DNA from 3 places in the Exiguobacterium sp. UBA5002 genome. Region 3 is predicted to be linked to each of the others. Evidence: riboswitches for the same ligand, from Rfam matches in the RefSeq annotation. Region 3 holds a riboswitch; each other region holds the start of a gene.
What was found. A riboswitch is a leader RNA that binds a small molecule or an ion and turns the genes downstream of it on or off. The one in region 3 is predicted to bind lysine.
Positions count from the first base shown of each region.

Region 1 (4,553 bases), on a different contig from region 3:
TCAAAAAATATTCAGATTTCATTCGTTATCCGATCGAGATGAAGGAACTCGAACGTCAGCCGATCGAAGGCAGTGACGAGACGGAAGAGGTCGAAGTCGTCAAGACGATCAACAGCATGGTGCCGATCTGGCGGAAGAACAAACGGGAATTGACAGACGAGGACTATACGAACTTCTACCAAGAGAAGCGTTATGGTTTCGACACACCAGCGAAACACATTCATATCAGTGTCGACGGCGCTGTTCGTTATCAATCGATCTTATTCATTCCAGAGCAGGCACCGTACGATTATTATTCGAAGGAATTTGAAAAGGGTCTTGAACTCTATGCCAACGGTGTCTTGATCATGGAAAAATGCAGCGACTTGTTGCCGGATCACTTCAGTTTCGTCAAAGGGATGGTTGACTCGGAAGACTTATCGCTCAACATCTCGCGCGAGTTACTGCAACACGATCGTCAATTGAAATTGATCGCGAAAAATATCCAAAGTAAGATCAAGACACAACTCGAAGCCCTCCTGCGCGAGGATCGCACGAAGTACGAAACATTCTATCAAGCGTTCGGACGCCAGCTGAAGTTCGGTATGTATAATGATTATGGCATGCATAAAGAACAGGTGCAGGATCTGGTCCTCTTCTACTCGGCGAAGGAAAAGAAGTTGATCACACTCGCAGAATACGTCGCAGCGATGCCGGAAGATCAGGCACATATTTACTACGCCGCTGGTGAGAGTACGAATCGTCTGGATAAATTACCACAATCCGAGCTCGTCCGTGATAAAGGGTATGATATCTTGTACTTCACGGAAGAGATCGATGAGTTCGCGATCCAGATGCTCGTGACGTACAACGAGAAGACGTTCAAGTCGGTCACGAGTAGCGATTTAGGGATTGAAGCGGAGGAAGCGGAGACGACGGACGCACAAGCAGAGATGTTCCAAGCCATGCAGGAAGTGCTAAGTGGGCAAGTCAAGGAAGTCAAAGCCTCAACACGTCTAAAATCGCATCCTGTCTGCTTTGCGACGGACGGCGCTGTCTCGATCGAGATGGAGAAAATTCTGAAGGCGATGCCGAATAATGAAGGGGTAGAAGCGGTCAAGATTCTTGAATTGAATCCGTCACACGCAGTGTTCGAGTCTCTTGAAACGGCGTATCAAAACGATCGTTCAAAATTCGAGCGCTATACAAAACTAATGTATCAACAAGCATTGCTTGTCGAAGGACTCCCACTCGAGGATCCAGTAGCGTTCGCGAATGATGTGTGTTTATTGATGGTGTGAAACGAATAGATATAAAAAAGGCATTGGATGCGCGCATCCAATGCCTTTTTTCGTAAAGTGTTTCATCAATCCGTTTGTAAATCCGAAGCGGTTTCGCCTTTTTTCGAGAGAACGTTCAAGACGACGACAAAGAGTACGAATGTGACAAGAGCTCCGATGAAACCGAAGACCGAAGACTCCGTGAAACCGATGACTAAATAACCGACTGCCGCAGTGACGGCACCGACTAGCGCATACGGTAATTGTGTCGTAACGTGATCGATATGATGGGATCCAGCCCCTGTCGAACTGAGGATCGTCGTATCGGAAATCGGTGAACAATGGTCACCGAAGACAGATCCAGCAAGAACAGCAGCAAGCGTCGGTAACAAGAGTGAAGCATCGACAGCCATGACGAGATCCGCACCGATTGGCAACATGATCCCGAATGTGCCCCAACTTGTTCCTGTCGAGAATGCCATCAAGCCGGCAATCAAGAATAATAAGAACGGCAAGTACGAAGCAGAAATCGAGTTGCTGATGAAGCTTGCGAGATAATCGCCTGTTTTCATATCACCGATAACAGCAATGATCGTCCAAGCAAATAACAGAATCACGACTGCTGGCCACATCGAACGCATACCAGCAACGATGCTTGCACGGTAATCGCGGCCCGGAATTTTCCGTCCGATCAGCATCAGGAAAGCAACGATTAAACTGATGACGACACCTGCGACGAGTGAACGTGTGACGTCTGTTGCCTCAAATGCTCCAATTAAAGTAAACGGGCGATTGTCGGCTGCAAGTGCCTGAGCACCTGTTCCGAGCAACGCACTGATCGTAGCAATGACGAGAACGACGATCGGAACGACGAGATCCCGGACTTTTCCGTTCGTATGTTCGTTGACCTCTTTTGCCATCCCCATCGGTGTTCCTTTTGACGCATCAAAAAGTTCACCATTCGCGGCACGGCGTTCATGCTGTTTCATCGGTCCGACAGAGACGCCAGAGTAAGCGATGTAAAGTGTTAAAAGTAACGCGAAAATCGCATAGAAGTTCATTGGAACGATCATCATGAAAGCACTAAACGCTGAGTAATCCGTAATCGAGTGCGTCGTTAAGATACCGGCGATGATGGAGATGATGAATGCGCCCCAACTCGAAAGCGGACTGATGACACAAACAGGCGCAGCTGTTGAGTCAATTAAATAGGCAAGCTTCGCACGTGAGACACCACGGCGATCCGTTAACGGACGACTGACGTTGCCGACAGCGAGACTGTTGAAGTAATCATCGATGAAAATCAAGATACCGAGTCCGAAGGCAACTAAGCGTGCACCACGCGCTGTCTTGACGTGAGTAGAAGCCCATTCACCGAAGGCACGAGCGCCACCTGATGTCTGAATGAGCGTGGAAAGGACGCCGAGCAATAACAAGAAGACAAGCAATAAGACGTTCCACTCGTTCAAGGCACCGTCTGCCCAAAAGAGACTGAAGATGTTCTTGCCGAGATAGGTTACCGTATCGATCGGGTTAAAACGGTGGAGTAACAGGGCACCGACGAGAATGCCGACACCTAACGAAAGAACGACCTTTCGGGTAAAGATGGCTAATAAGATAGCTAGTAAAGCAGGTACAAGGGCAATAATGGAATCTGAATAGTTGACCATGAAAAATATCCTCCTCTTTAATAAATAGCTTAAAGATGAGACCCCGCGGCACAAAAAAAGCAAGGGCACCGGCAACAAAGCCGACACCCTCGCTGGATGCGTCTTTCTTAGCCGAATTGGAGCGCTCCATACAATTGTTATGTATGGCAATCGATCGGGTGTTTCCCGAATCGACCAACGACGATATGCTCGACACATACTGTCATTTCGGCGATGTCACCTTTCCTGTAGTCGTCTTCGTTGTCATCCTCGGACCAAGTACTGATTGAAATCGCGCCTCTACCTCATCGATAGAATAGTCATATTCTGTTCTTATGGACACTTTATCATGTATTTCAGAAGCGATTCAACCATATATTCTGATAATTTAAGATAAAGTTGTTTATTCAGCAAAATGTTGAATGAGCTGTTTCATCAAATAGGCTTGGTTTTCCTCGAATTGTTTTTTTCGATGACCGTTCGCGCCAGATGGGTGGGGGAATCCGGAAAGAAGCTGATGCTGTTCGATTCGTCCATCATGAATCAATCCACGGACTTGCGTCTCGACGACCCGACCGAGTGGAATTAATAACGCTGTTTTTTGTAACTGATTGATCTCAGCGACGAAGTGTTCTTCCGCGTAGTGCCTCAATAAAGGGCTACGATTGATCTTCGGTTGATGACCCGAGTAATTTTTTTCGCGATAAAAGACGGGTTGCTTTAACAGCGACGTCGGATGTAACAATTCCTGGTGTTGATGAAATAAGCTAGCCGTTGTCTCAATTCCTAGTAATGCTGGAAGTTCGAGTGTATCAAGCATCTGGACGAGATTACGTCGCATCGTTCCGGCAAAGCTTGCTGTATATTTGACGAGGCGTGCCGTCTCTTCTAATGAAACACCATGATGAAGGGCATCCGTCGCTTCTTCGAAAGCGATTCGCATCTGTTCAAAACCTGGTGTGATCCCGATGATGACGACTTTTGCTTCAGTATTGACATATTCGCCAATCGGAGAGTAATAGACGGTCAGCTCGTTCTCCTGTTGCAATAAAAAATCGTCCGTCCATAATTCATCACGTCGTAACGTACGATCGTCAGGTAAGCTACGAATGGCTTGTTCAAATATAGTTAATGAATTCATGAAGGACCCTCTCTCTGTAATGGCACTATGATAACAAATAATACCATTTATGACAATTCGACCCTTTCATTATTTGTATATAGGTATATAAAAAAGGACTCGATACGAGTCCTTTTCGTGCATCATGCGCGTTCTTTGACCGAAGCGACTTCATATGTCAGAATCTCGCTGCCGAGCATTGGCGATTCTCCTGCCTCACTACTCGCAGGTCGACTATGTGACGCTTTGAAATCGTCACTTTCCCGCCACGCTTGAAAACTCTTCATATCTTCCCAGTACATGTTGACGTTCATTTCATCGTGTTCTTCGATGTTTTGCGTCAATAAGACCTCAACACGGATGAATCCGTCCATCGTATCAAGTCCACTTGGACGCGTAAAACGAGGAGCGAGAGCTGCAGCCATCCCCTTTTTGACTTTAATCCGGTTCGTAACGACGATCATCATAAAATCCCCTTTCAAAAAACGAGTAACGTACTTCTTCAGTATAGTACGATGAGGGAAA
Region 1 covers NZ_DGYQ01000048.1:73,637-78,189, forward strand. Annotated here, with positions in the region: gene htpG (molecular chaperone HtpG) at 1-1,280, shown strand, start outside; gene B4C70_RS14675 (Na+/H+ antiporter NhaC family protein) at 1,346-2,929, opposite strand; lysine riboswitch at 3,041-3,219, opposite strand; gene B4C70_RS14680 (hypothetical protein) at 3,312-4,049, opposite strand; gene B4C70_RS14685 (heme oxygenase) at 4,172-4,492, opposite strand.
Region 1: linked by a shared signal. The riboswitch ahead of B4C70_RS14675 (Na+/H+ antiporter NhaC family protein) and the one ahead of B4C70_RS00820 (amino acid permease) in region 3 are both predicted to bind lysine.

Region 2 (4,553 bases), on a different contig from region 3:
TTAGCGGATCATGTGTATACGCTAGCAGATGAAGACATTCACATGAATCTCGAGCGTCTATTGACGGAACAGATTGGTCCGGTTGCAGGAAAACTGCATACGGCACGGAGCCGAAACGATCAAGTCGCAACGGATTTACATCTATGGATGGAACAACATGTTGAAGCGTTGACGACGGCATTACGCGAGCTCCAATCGGTCATCACGGAACAAGCGGAGCAACATATCGAGACGGTCATGCCAGGTTATACGCATTTGCAACGGGCACAACCAATCTCGCTTGCCCATCACTTGCTCGCTTATTTCTGGATGTTCGAACGTGATGTCGAACGGTTGACGGATAATCAAAAGCGGATCCGGAAATCACCGCTCGGGGCAGGCGCGCTCGCGGGGACGACATTCCCAATCGATCGTTTCCGTTCTGCCGAGTTGCTCGGTTTTGAGTCAATCTATCCGAACAGTCTCGACGCTGTCTCCGACCGCGATTTCGTCATCGAATACCTCGGGATCGCCTCTACCGTCATGATGCATCTCTCGCGTTTTTGTGAAGAAATCATCATCTGGGCATCGCAAGAATTTGGCTTCATCGAGTTGTCTGATGCTTTCTCGACAGGGTCGAGCATGATGCCACAGAAGAAAAATCCTGATTTCGCTGAATTGATTCGTGGGAAAACGGGGCGCGTCTACGGCAATCTGATGGGCTTCTTGACGACGATGAAGGCATTACCACTCGCTTACAACAAAGACATGCAAGAGGATAAGGAAGGGGTCTTCGATACAGCAGATACCGTTCTCCAATCCGTTCAAATCTTCACCGGAATGATTGAATCTGCGACGTTTAAGACCGAAGCGCTCAAGAAGGCGACAATGCAAGACTTCTCGAATGCAACGGAACTCGCCGACTACCTTGTAACGAAAGGCATACCGTTCCGGGAAGCGCATGAAATCGTCGGCAAAGCCGTCCTTTACTGTGTGCAGAACGGTTGTTTCCTGAAGGATTTGAACCTCGAGACGTATCAAACGTTCCATCCTGATATCACGGAAGACGTCTATCCGCTCCTCGATCCGGTTCAAGCAGTAGCACGCCGGACTAGCTACGGCGGGACAGGGTTTGCTGCCGTGTCGGAGCAACTCGAACTCGCGAAACAGCATCTTGCGAATTGACGAATTTTGAAAAAAAACAGTCAAATGACTGGATTTAACAAAAGATGTCTGCTATAACTGTAACTAACAACCGACAGATAGAGGCGCGGATGACATGAGTAGCATCATTCTTGAAGGCAAGCATGCCGAATGATGTGAAAGGGGAAGTCCGCCGAAGTGAACGAGAAGATGCTTCTTCTTGTTTGCTGGTACAACGGTTAAGATCCGTTGTACTGCCGAAACCGATGTTTCGGAGCGCTATCTTACGTAAAAGAACGAATGACTTTGTCTTCGTTTGTCCGATCGTGATAACGACGGGCCGTAGGAACGCTCCTACCGGCCCGTCGTTTTTTTCTGTATCGGGACAAAGGAGATAGGATTGTGACAACTGTACTTAAATTTGGTGGAAGCTCGGTTGCGACTGTCGAACAGATTCAGTCTATTGCGAATTATTTGAAGAGTCGCGCAGCCGAAGGTGAAAAACTCGTCGTCGTCGTTTCGGCGATGGGCAAGATGACAGATTCTTTGATCGCTCAGGCGCAAGCCATCACGGATCGCCCCGAGCGAAGAGAACTCGATCGACTGCTTGCCATCGGAGAAGAACAGACGATTTCATTACTCAGCATCGCCCTCAACTCACTCGGCGTCAAAGCGTTATCGCAAACAGGCGCTCAAGCGGGAATCAGTACGATGGGATTGCATACGAAAAGTAAGATCAAACAAATTGATGGAAATCTATTACGACAAAAACTCGAAACATATGATGTCGTCATCGTCGCTGGATTCCAAGGTGTCAACGAACTCGGTGATGTCACGACGCTCGGACGTGGTGGATCGGATACAACGGCTGTTGCCCTTGCGGCAGTCCTTGATAAACGGTGTGAAATCTACACGGATGTCGACGGTGTCTATACAGCTGATCCGCGAATCCATGCCGCCGCTCAACCGATTCCACATATCTCGTATGATGAGATGATGGAAATGAGCGCCCTCGGGTCGAAGGTCATGGAAATGCGAAGTGTCGAACTAGGAAAAAAATATGGCGTACACATCTTCGTCGGGAAAACACTTGAATCGAAAAGGGGAACATGGATCATGGAAGCGACGGAAACAATGGAACAAAAAGCGGTGACGAGTGTCAGTGTGACGAAGAACGTCTTGACGGTATCAATCAAACACGTACCGCAAACGAATGCAGCAGTAGCCGATATCTTCGAACTTTTATCCAATCGCCACGTCAACATCGACATGATCAGTCAAACGACGTTCGACAGTGACATTTTCTTATCGTTCTCATGTCCACTCGATGAGGAAGAGTTCCTCGATGAAGCATTGAAAGACATCATGGATCGCTTCACGACAGTCAAGGTCGATCGCCATAATCAACACGCGAAATTATCTGTCGTCGGAATCGGGATGCGGGATGCAACAGGTGTCGCTTCGAAATTGTTCGCAATCTTCCGAGCAGAGAACATTCCGTTCTATCAAGTTACGACTTCAGAAATCAGCATCTCATACACGATTGCACAAGCAGATATTGAACGGACGGTTGCAGCGATTGCAAACGCGTTCGAGTTATAAGGAGGAAAACAGAATGTATCATGTAGCCGTCATCGGAGCAACCGGCGCCGTCGGTCAAAAAATGTTACAAGTACTAGCCGAACTGGACTTCCCGGTCAGCCGCCTGTCCGCTTACGCTTCTGCTCGTTCAGCAGGGAACACGGTACAGTTCAAGGGAGAAGATATTACGATCCAAGCGCTGACGCCAAACATCACGGAAGACGGGATCGATGTCGCGTTGTTCGCAGCGGGCGGAACGATCAGTGAGCAATATGCCCCGTTACTAGCTGAAAACGGAACACTCGTCGTTGATAATTCAAGTGCCTTCCGGATGCAGGAGACGATTCCACTCGTCGTGCCAGAAGTCAATCCGCAAGCGATTCAAGCAACGGACCGCTTGATCGCAAATCCGAACTGTTCGACGATTCAATCCGTCGTCGCCTTAGCACCGCTCCAGTCACTGGGATTCGAGCGTGTCAACTATACGACGTATCAGGCCGTATCCGGTTCTGGTCAAAAAGGAATCGAGGATCTGGCACGTGGAGCACGCGGAGAAGAGCCCGTCAATTATCCGCATCCGATTCACGATAACATCTTGCCACATATCGATGTGTTCCTTGAGAACGGCTATACGAAAGAAGAGCAGAAGATGATTGACGAAACACGGAAAATCTTCAATCTTCCAGCACTACCAGTCAGCGCGACATGTGTGCGTGTTCCAGTCACGAATTCTCACTCGGTTGCGATCAACGTCACGTTTACGCAGCCGACGACGGTTGCAGCGATCCGTGAAGCACTTGAAGGCGCACCGGGCGTCGTCCTCATCGATGATGTCGCGAATACGCGTTATCCGATGCCACTCGATGCAAGTGGTACGGACGACGTCTACGTCGGTCGGATTCGACAAGATGATAGTCTCGCGAACACGTTCCATCTCTGGTGTGTAGCCGACAACATTCGAAAAGGTGCCGCCTCGAATGCCGTACAAGTCGCACGCCAAGCAATCGAACAGTCGATTCATTCATAAAAAAGGAGGAGTTCTTCATGTTCAAAGGAGCAGGTACAGCGCTCGTCACACCATTTAATGAAGCAGGCGAGTTGGATTTACACGTATTTGAACGCTTAATCGAGCAACAACTCGCAGCAGGAATTCAGGCACTTGTCGTTGGAGGGACGACAGGAGAAGGATCGACACTGACGAACACGGAATTCGAACAACTCCTGACGACTGCCGTTCAAATCACGGCAGGACGAGTACCCGTCATTGCCGGAACGGGTTCGAACAACACGGCAGCAACAATCGAGAAGACGTTACTCGCAGAGCGCCTCGGTGCGGATGCAGCGATGCTCGTCACACCGTACTACAATAAAACATCGCAAGCGGGTCTCGTCGCACACTTCACGGCGGTCGCTGATGCAACCGAATTACCGATCATGCTGTACAACGTTCCGTCGCGGACAGGCGTTGCGATCGCAGTCGAAACAGCAGTGACGTTAGCACGTCATCCACGAATCCAAGCCTTTAAGGAAGCGAGTGGAGATGTCAGCTTCATGGGTGAACTGATGGCGGCGATTCCGGAAGACTTCGCGGTCTTCTGTGGAAATGATGATCAAATCCTGCCGTACATGGCATGGGGCGCACAGGGTGTTATCTCAGTTCTCTCTAACCCGTACCCAGCAGAGACACAAGCACTTGCTGAGGCGTTACTCGCACAAGATCTTGTCACGGCTCGCCGGATTCAGGCAGACTTGTTACCGGTCATCGGTGCCTTGTTCAGTGACGTTAATCCGATTCCAGTCAAAGCATCGCTTGAAGAACTCGGCTTTGCTGTCGGTGCGCCACGCTTGCC
Region 2 covers NZ_DGYQ01000045.1:43,998-48,550, forward strand. Annotated here, with positions in the region: gene argH (argininosuccinate lyase) at 1-1,164, shown strand, start outside; lysine riboswitch at 1,235-1,412, shown strand; gene B4C70_RS13405 (aspartate kinase) at 1,525-2,724, shown strand; gene B4C70_RS13410 (aspartate-semialdehyde dehydrogenase) at 2,738-3,730, shown strand; gene dapA (4-hydroxy-tetrahydrodipicolinate synthase) at 3,748-4,553, shown strand, end outside.
Region 2: linked by a shared signal. The riboswitch ahead of B4C70_RS13405 (aspartate kinase) and the one ahead of B4C70_RS00820 (amino acid permease) in region 3 are both predicted to bind lysine.

Region 3 (4,553 bases):
TTGCGTGCGACCGTCATCCGAGCCAACTCTGAGATTTTTTGAGCTTCTTTAGCTGTAGTGCTTGGTAAAATGATCAAAAACTCTTCACCACCGTACCGTCCGACGAGGTCATCCGGTCGTGTTAAGGAAGCGAGTGTCATGCCGAGTTGATGTAGGACATCATCTCCGGCGTCATGACCATATGTATCATTGACGTGCTTGAAGAAGTCGATATCAATCAAGACAAGTGAATACCCTTGATCCGTTGAACCGACAAGTGACAGTGAATCATCGAGACGCCGCCGATTGGCAAGTCCGGTCAAAGCATCCGTCATCGCTAGTTTTTGTTGATACTGAATGTTTTCGAAGTGACGGCGTAATTCCGTCAGCAGTCGAAAAGCAACAAAGCCAGCCAATAGATTAAAAAAGATATAAGCGATTGAAATTTTAAAGAATGTCGACCAGCTGTTTGTCAGGATATAGATGGCAGGTAACGAATAGAGAACACCAATTGACACCAATAATTGAAAATGGCGTGTCGAGACATGAACGAATCGACGTACGATTCCGATCGTCGTAATGATTAAGACGATAATCAGTGTGGACAGATAAAAACCCTCCATTTGATCGACGGGTGTCAAAAAGTAACGTGTCCCGATGATCATTATACCGGCGACGATGGCGCTCGGGAAACCACCGAATAGCATAGCGATCGCGACTGGGATGATTCGTAAATCCACACGGGCGACATCGATCTGAATGCCATTGAATATCAACAAAACTGCAATCAGACCACAGACACTTCCCAATATGAGGCGTGTACTCCAGCTGGAATTCAGCGAAATACGTGGTCGATTCCGAAATGGTAAGAATAAGAGAGTAGTCGTCGTGAACAGTAGACAAAAGTTAATGATGAATTGATTCATGATGGACAACAAATCCTCCCAACTCCCCAGCTAACAGATTTCCATATATATACTCCAGTATACTCATCTAGGTAACGGTTAGACAGAGGTAAATGTTTAGATAAAACATAAAAAACGGTAGAAAATCTACCGTTTTTTATGAAGACGAAGTGAGCGTATCCTCATCCATCGTCAGTAAAATCTTATCGAAGACGCGAATCATCGTTTCCAGTTCTTCTTCTGTTAAAGTTCCGAAGCGATCTTGTAAATAGTTTCTTCGGACGACCTCGAGTTCCCGAAAAGCACGCTCTCCGTCATCCGTCAAAGCAAGGACAATCGAGCGACGATCTTCCGTCGAGCGTGTCCGTGTGACATATCCTTGTTTATACAGCTTATCCGTCAAAGCAGTGACTTGACTCGTCGCGAGCTCAAATTGTTCCGCAAGAAGCGTCGGGCGCTGAGGACCATTTTCTGAAAGGCTTCGTAAGATGAAAAATTCACTCCGGGTCGCCGTTCCTTCAAATAGCCGGTTAAGTTCACGTCGCAGGGTACGAAGAATGACACGCATTTGTTCCTCGAGTCGATAAGTTAGCAAATCACGTTCCTGTGGCATGCAAGCAGCATCCTTTCTCTCAGTGGACTTCTACCATTTAGTGTACTAAACATATCGGATTTTTACCATCGACTACCCCAGATTCGAAAAAGGCAATTGACAATTTCGTGGCGTTTTGTGTAATATGGCGTAGTAATAACTAACTTAATTCAGTTCTCACTCAACCAGTGGGATGGAGGTTGCAGTTCTTAAGAGTACGGTTACGGATGTCGTCAAGCGACAGATGAGGTGACCTGAAAGGAAGAATTGCCGAAATCAATCATCGCTTTGAAGATGATCGATTGGGATTAGATCAAATAGGTCTAATACTGTCACAAGTCGGGTATCACCTACTTGTGGAGAGCTATCTTTCACGACGGTAGAATGAGGCGCATCCATTTTATTATGTTGCCTTCTCATCTTCCATCTGGAAGATGAGGGCGCTTTTTGTTTTTTCATTCAAAAAGTGTCCTCTCAAAAATTTATTAAAGAGAGAAGCGAACGAAATGAACAATCTAGATGTGAAACAAACAACAGATTCGACAGCAGAAGGATTAAAACGTGGATTACAAGCCCGTCATATGTCGATGATCGCCATCGGTGGAGCGATCGGAACAGGACTCTTCATTGCGTCCGGTGCTTCCGTCGCAGCAGCAGGACCAGGTGGGGCGCTCCTATCATATGCAATCGTTGGTCTGATGGTCTACTTCCTCATGACAAGTCTTGGTGAAATGGCAGCGTACATGCCGGTCGCCGGATCCTTCTCGACATATGGAACGAAATTCGTCGATCCATCATTCGGCTTTGCACTCGGCTGGAACTACTGGTACAACTGGGCAGTCACGATCGCAGTTGAACTCGTCGCAGCACAAATCGTCATGACGTACTGGTTCCCGGATGTTCCTGGATTTTATTTCAGTGCCTTATTCCTCTTACTCATGATCGGCTTGAACTACTTCTCCGTTAAAGGATTCGGGGAAGCGGAGTATTGGTTTGCGATGATTAAAGTCGTTACCGTCATCGTCTTCTTAGTCGTCGGTGTTGCGATGATTTTCGGTGTCTTTACATCGGAGCCACCGGTTGGCTTTAAAAACTTTGCTCTTGGCGATGCGCCGTTCGTCGGTGGGATTCCTGCCGTCATCGGAATCATTCTTGTTGCTGGATTCAGTTTCCAAGGAACGGAGCTCGTCGGGATTGCCGCGGGTGAGTCAGAAGACCCGAAAAAGAACGTTCCTAAAGCAGTCAAACAAGTTTTCTGGCGTATCTTACTTTTCTACGTCTTCGCGATTTTCGTCATCGGAATGCTCATTCCGTATACGAGTCCGAACTTGGTTTCGAATGACATTACGGACGTAGCGGTTAGTCCGTTTACGCTCGTCTTTGAAAAAGCAGGTCTTGCGTTCTCAGCAGCACTCATGAACGCTGTCATCTTGACGTCTGTTCTATCTGCCGGAAACTCAGGCATGTATGCTTCGACACGGATGCTGTATACACTTGCGCGCCAAGGCGATGCACCGAAGTTATTCGCGAAAGTCTCGAAAAACGGTGTGCCCCGTAACGCCTTGCTTGCAACAGGTGCAGTCGGTGCGCTCTGTTTCTTGACGTCGATGTTTGGTGGACAAGTCTACCTGTGGTTACTCAATGCTTCCGGGATGACAGGATTCATCGCATGGCTCGGGATTGCGATCAGTCACTATCGCTTCCGTAAAGGATTCGTTGCACAAGGTCACTCGTTGAAAGACTTACCATATGTTGCACCAGCGTTCCCGTTCGGTCCGCTGTTCGCATTCGGTCTTTGTTTCCTTGTCATCGTTGGTCAAAACTATGCCGCATTCCTCGCTGATCAAATCGATTGGGTCGGGATTGCTGCGACGTACGTCGGTATTCCATTGTTCCTTGCCTTCTGGTTAGGACATAAATTTAAAAACCGGACGTCGATCGTTCGTTATGACGAGATGGACTTCCCGGAACATCCACGTCAATCTTAATCAGTGAGCCACCTTCAAATGAAGGTGGCTTTTTAGATGTCGCTTCAAGTAAGATGAAAGAAAAACAGGAGGCGATCTTCGTGAATTACTGGTACCACTTTAAGCGTGCCTTCTTACCGATCGCATTATTGCTTGTGACGCTTGCCTTGTACCAAATGATCTATCGTTTGAATAACATCTGGTATTCGCTTGGAGGACTTCTTCTTGTCTTTGCGGCGATTTACTTCGTCATGCGTCGTCTAAAAGCGAACCCAGAGGATTGAATGAGCAGGAAAGTCGAGTCCATTCTCTGAACGCGGTAAAATAGACACATACAGAGGAGGGGAAGATAGATGGCAAAAGCAATATTTGCAGGTGGTTGTTTCTGGTGCATGGTCAAGCCATTCCATAAATATGATGGTGTAGAGCAGGTCATTTCAGGATATACCGGTGGTCATACAGAGAACCCGACTTATAAAGAGGTCTGTTCGGAAACGACAGGTCACTTGGAGGCGGTTGAAGTCACGTACGATCCGTCCGTCATTACGTACGAAGAATTACTCGAGATCTTCTGGCGTCAAATCGACCCGACAGATGGTGGAGGTCAATTCAATGACCGTGGTGAATCGTACCAACCGGCTATCTTTTATGTCGATGAAGCACAGCGTGAAGCAGCTGAACGTTCGAAAGCAGAGCTTGACGCATCAGGACGCTTCTCGCGTCCGGTCGCGGTAGAGATTCGTCCAGAAAAGCCGTTTTGGCCAGCCGAAGAATATCACCAAGATTATTATAAAAAGAATCCGTTCCGTTATCAGATGTATAGTGTCGGCTCAGGTCGCGCGAAATTCATCAAAGAAGCGTGGAAGGACCACGGTAAGGAAAAAGAACTGAAAGAGCGTCTGACACCCATTCAGTATAAAGTCACACAAGAGAACGGGACAGAACCCGCTTTCCGTAACGAATACTGGGATGAAGAACGTCCAGGACTGTACGTCGATATCGTTGACGGCACACCACTCTTCACATCGAAAGATAAGTTCCAGTCAAACTGTGGTTGGCCAAGCTTCGCTAAACCGATCTCAGAAGACAAGATGGAAGTCGAACTCGACA
Region 3 covers NZ_DGYQ01000005.1:11,267-15,819, forward strand. Annotated here, with positions in the region: gene B4C70_RS00810 (GGDEF domain-containing protein) at 1-905, opposite strand, end outside; gene B4C70_RS00815 (MarR family winged helix-turn-helix transcriptional regulator) at 1,042-1,497, opposite strand; lysine riboswitch at 1,663-1,851, shown strand; gene B4C70_RS00820 (amino acid permease) at 1,983-3,464, shown strand; gene B4C70_RS00825 (hypothetical protein) at 3,545-3,727, shown strand; gene msrA (peptide-methionine (S)-S-oxide reductase MsrA) at 3,797-4,553, shown strand, end outside.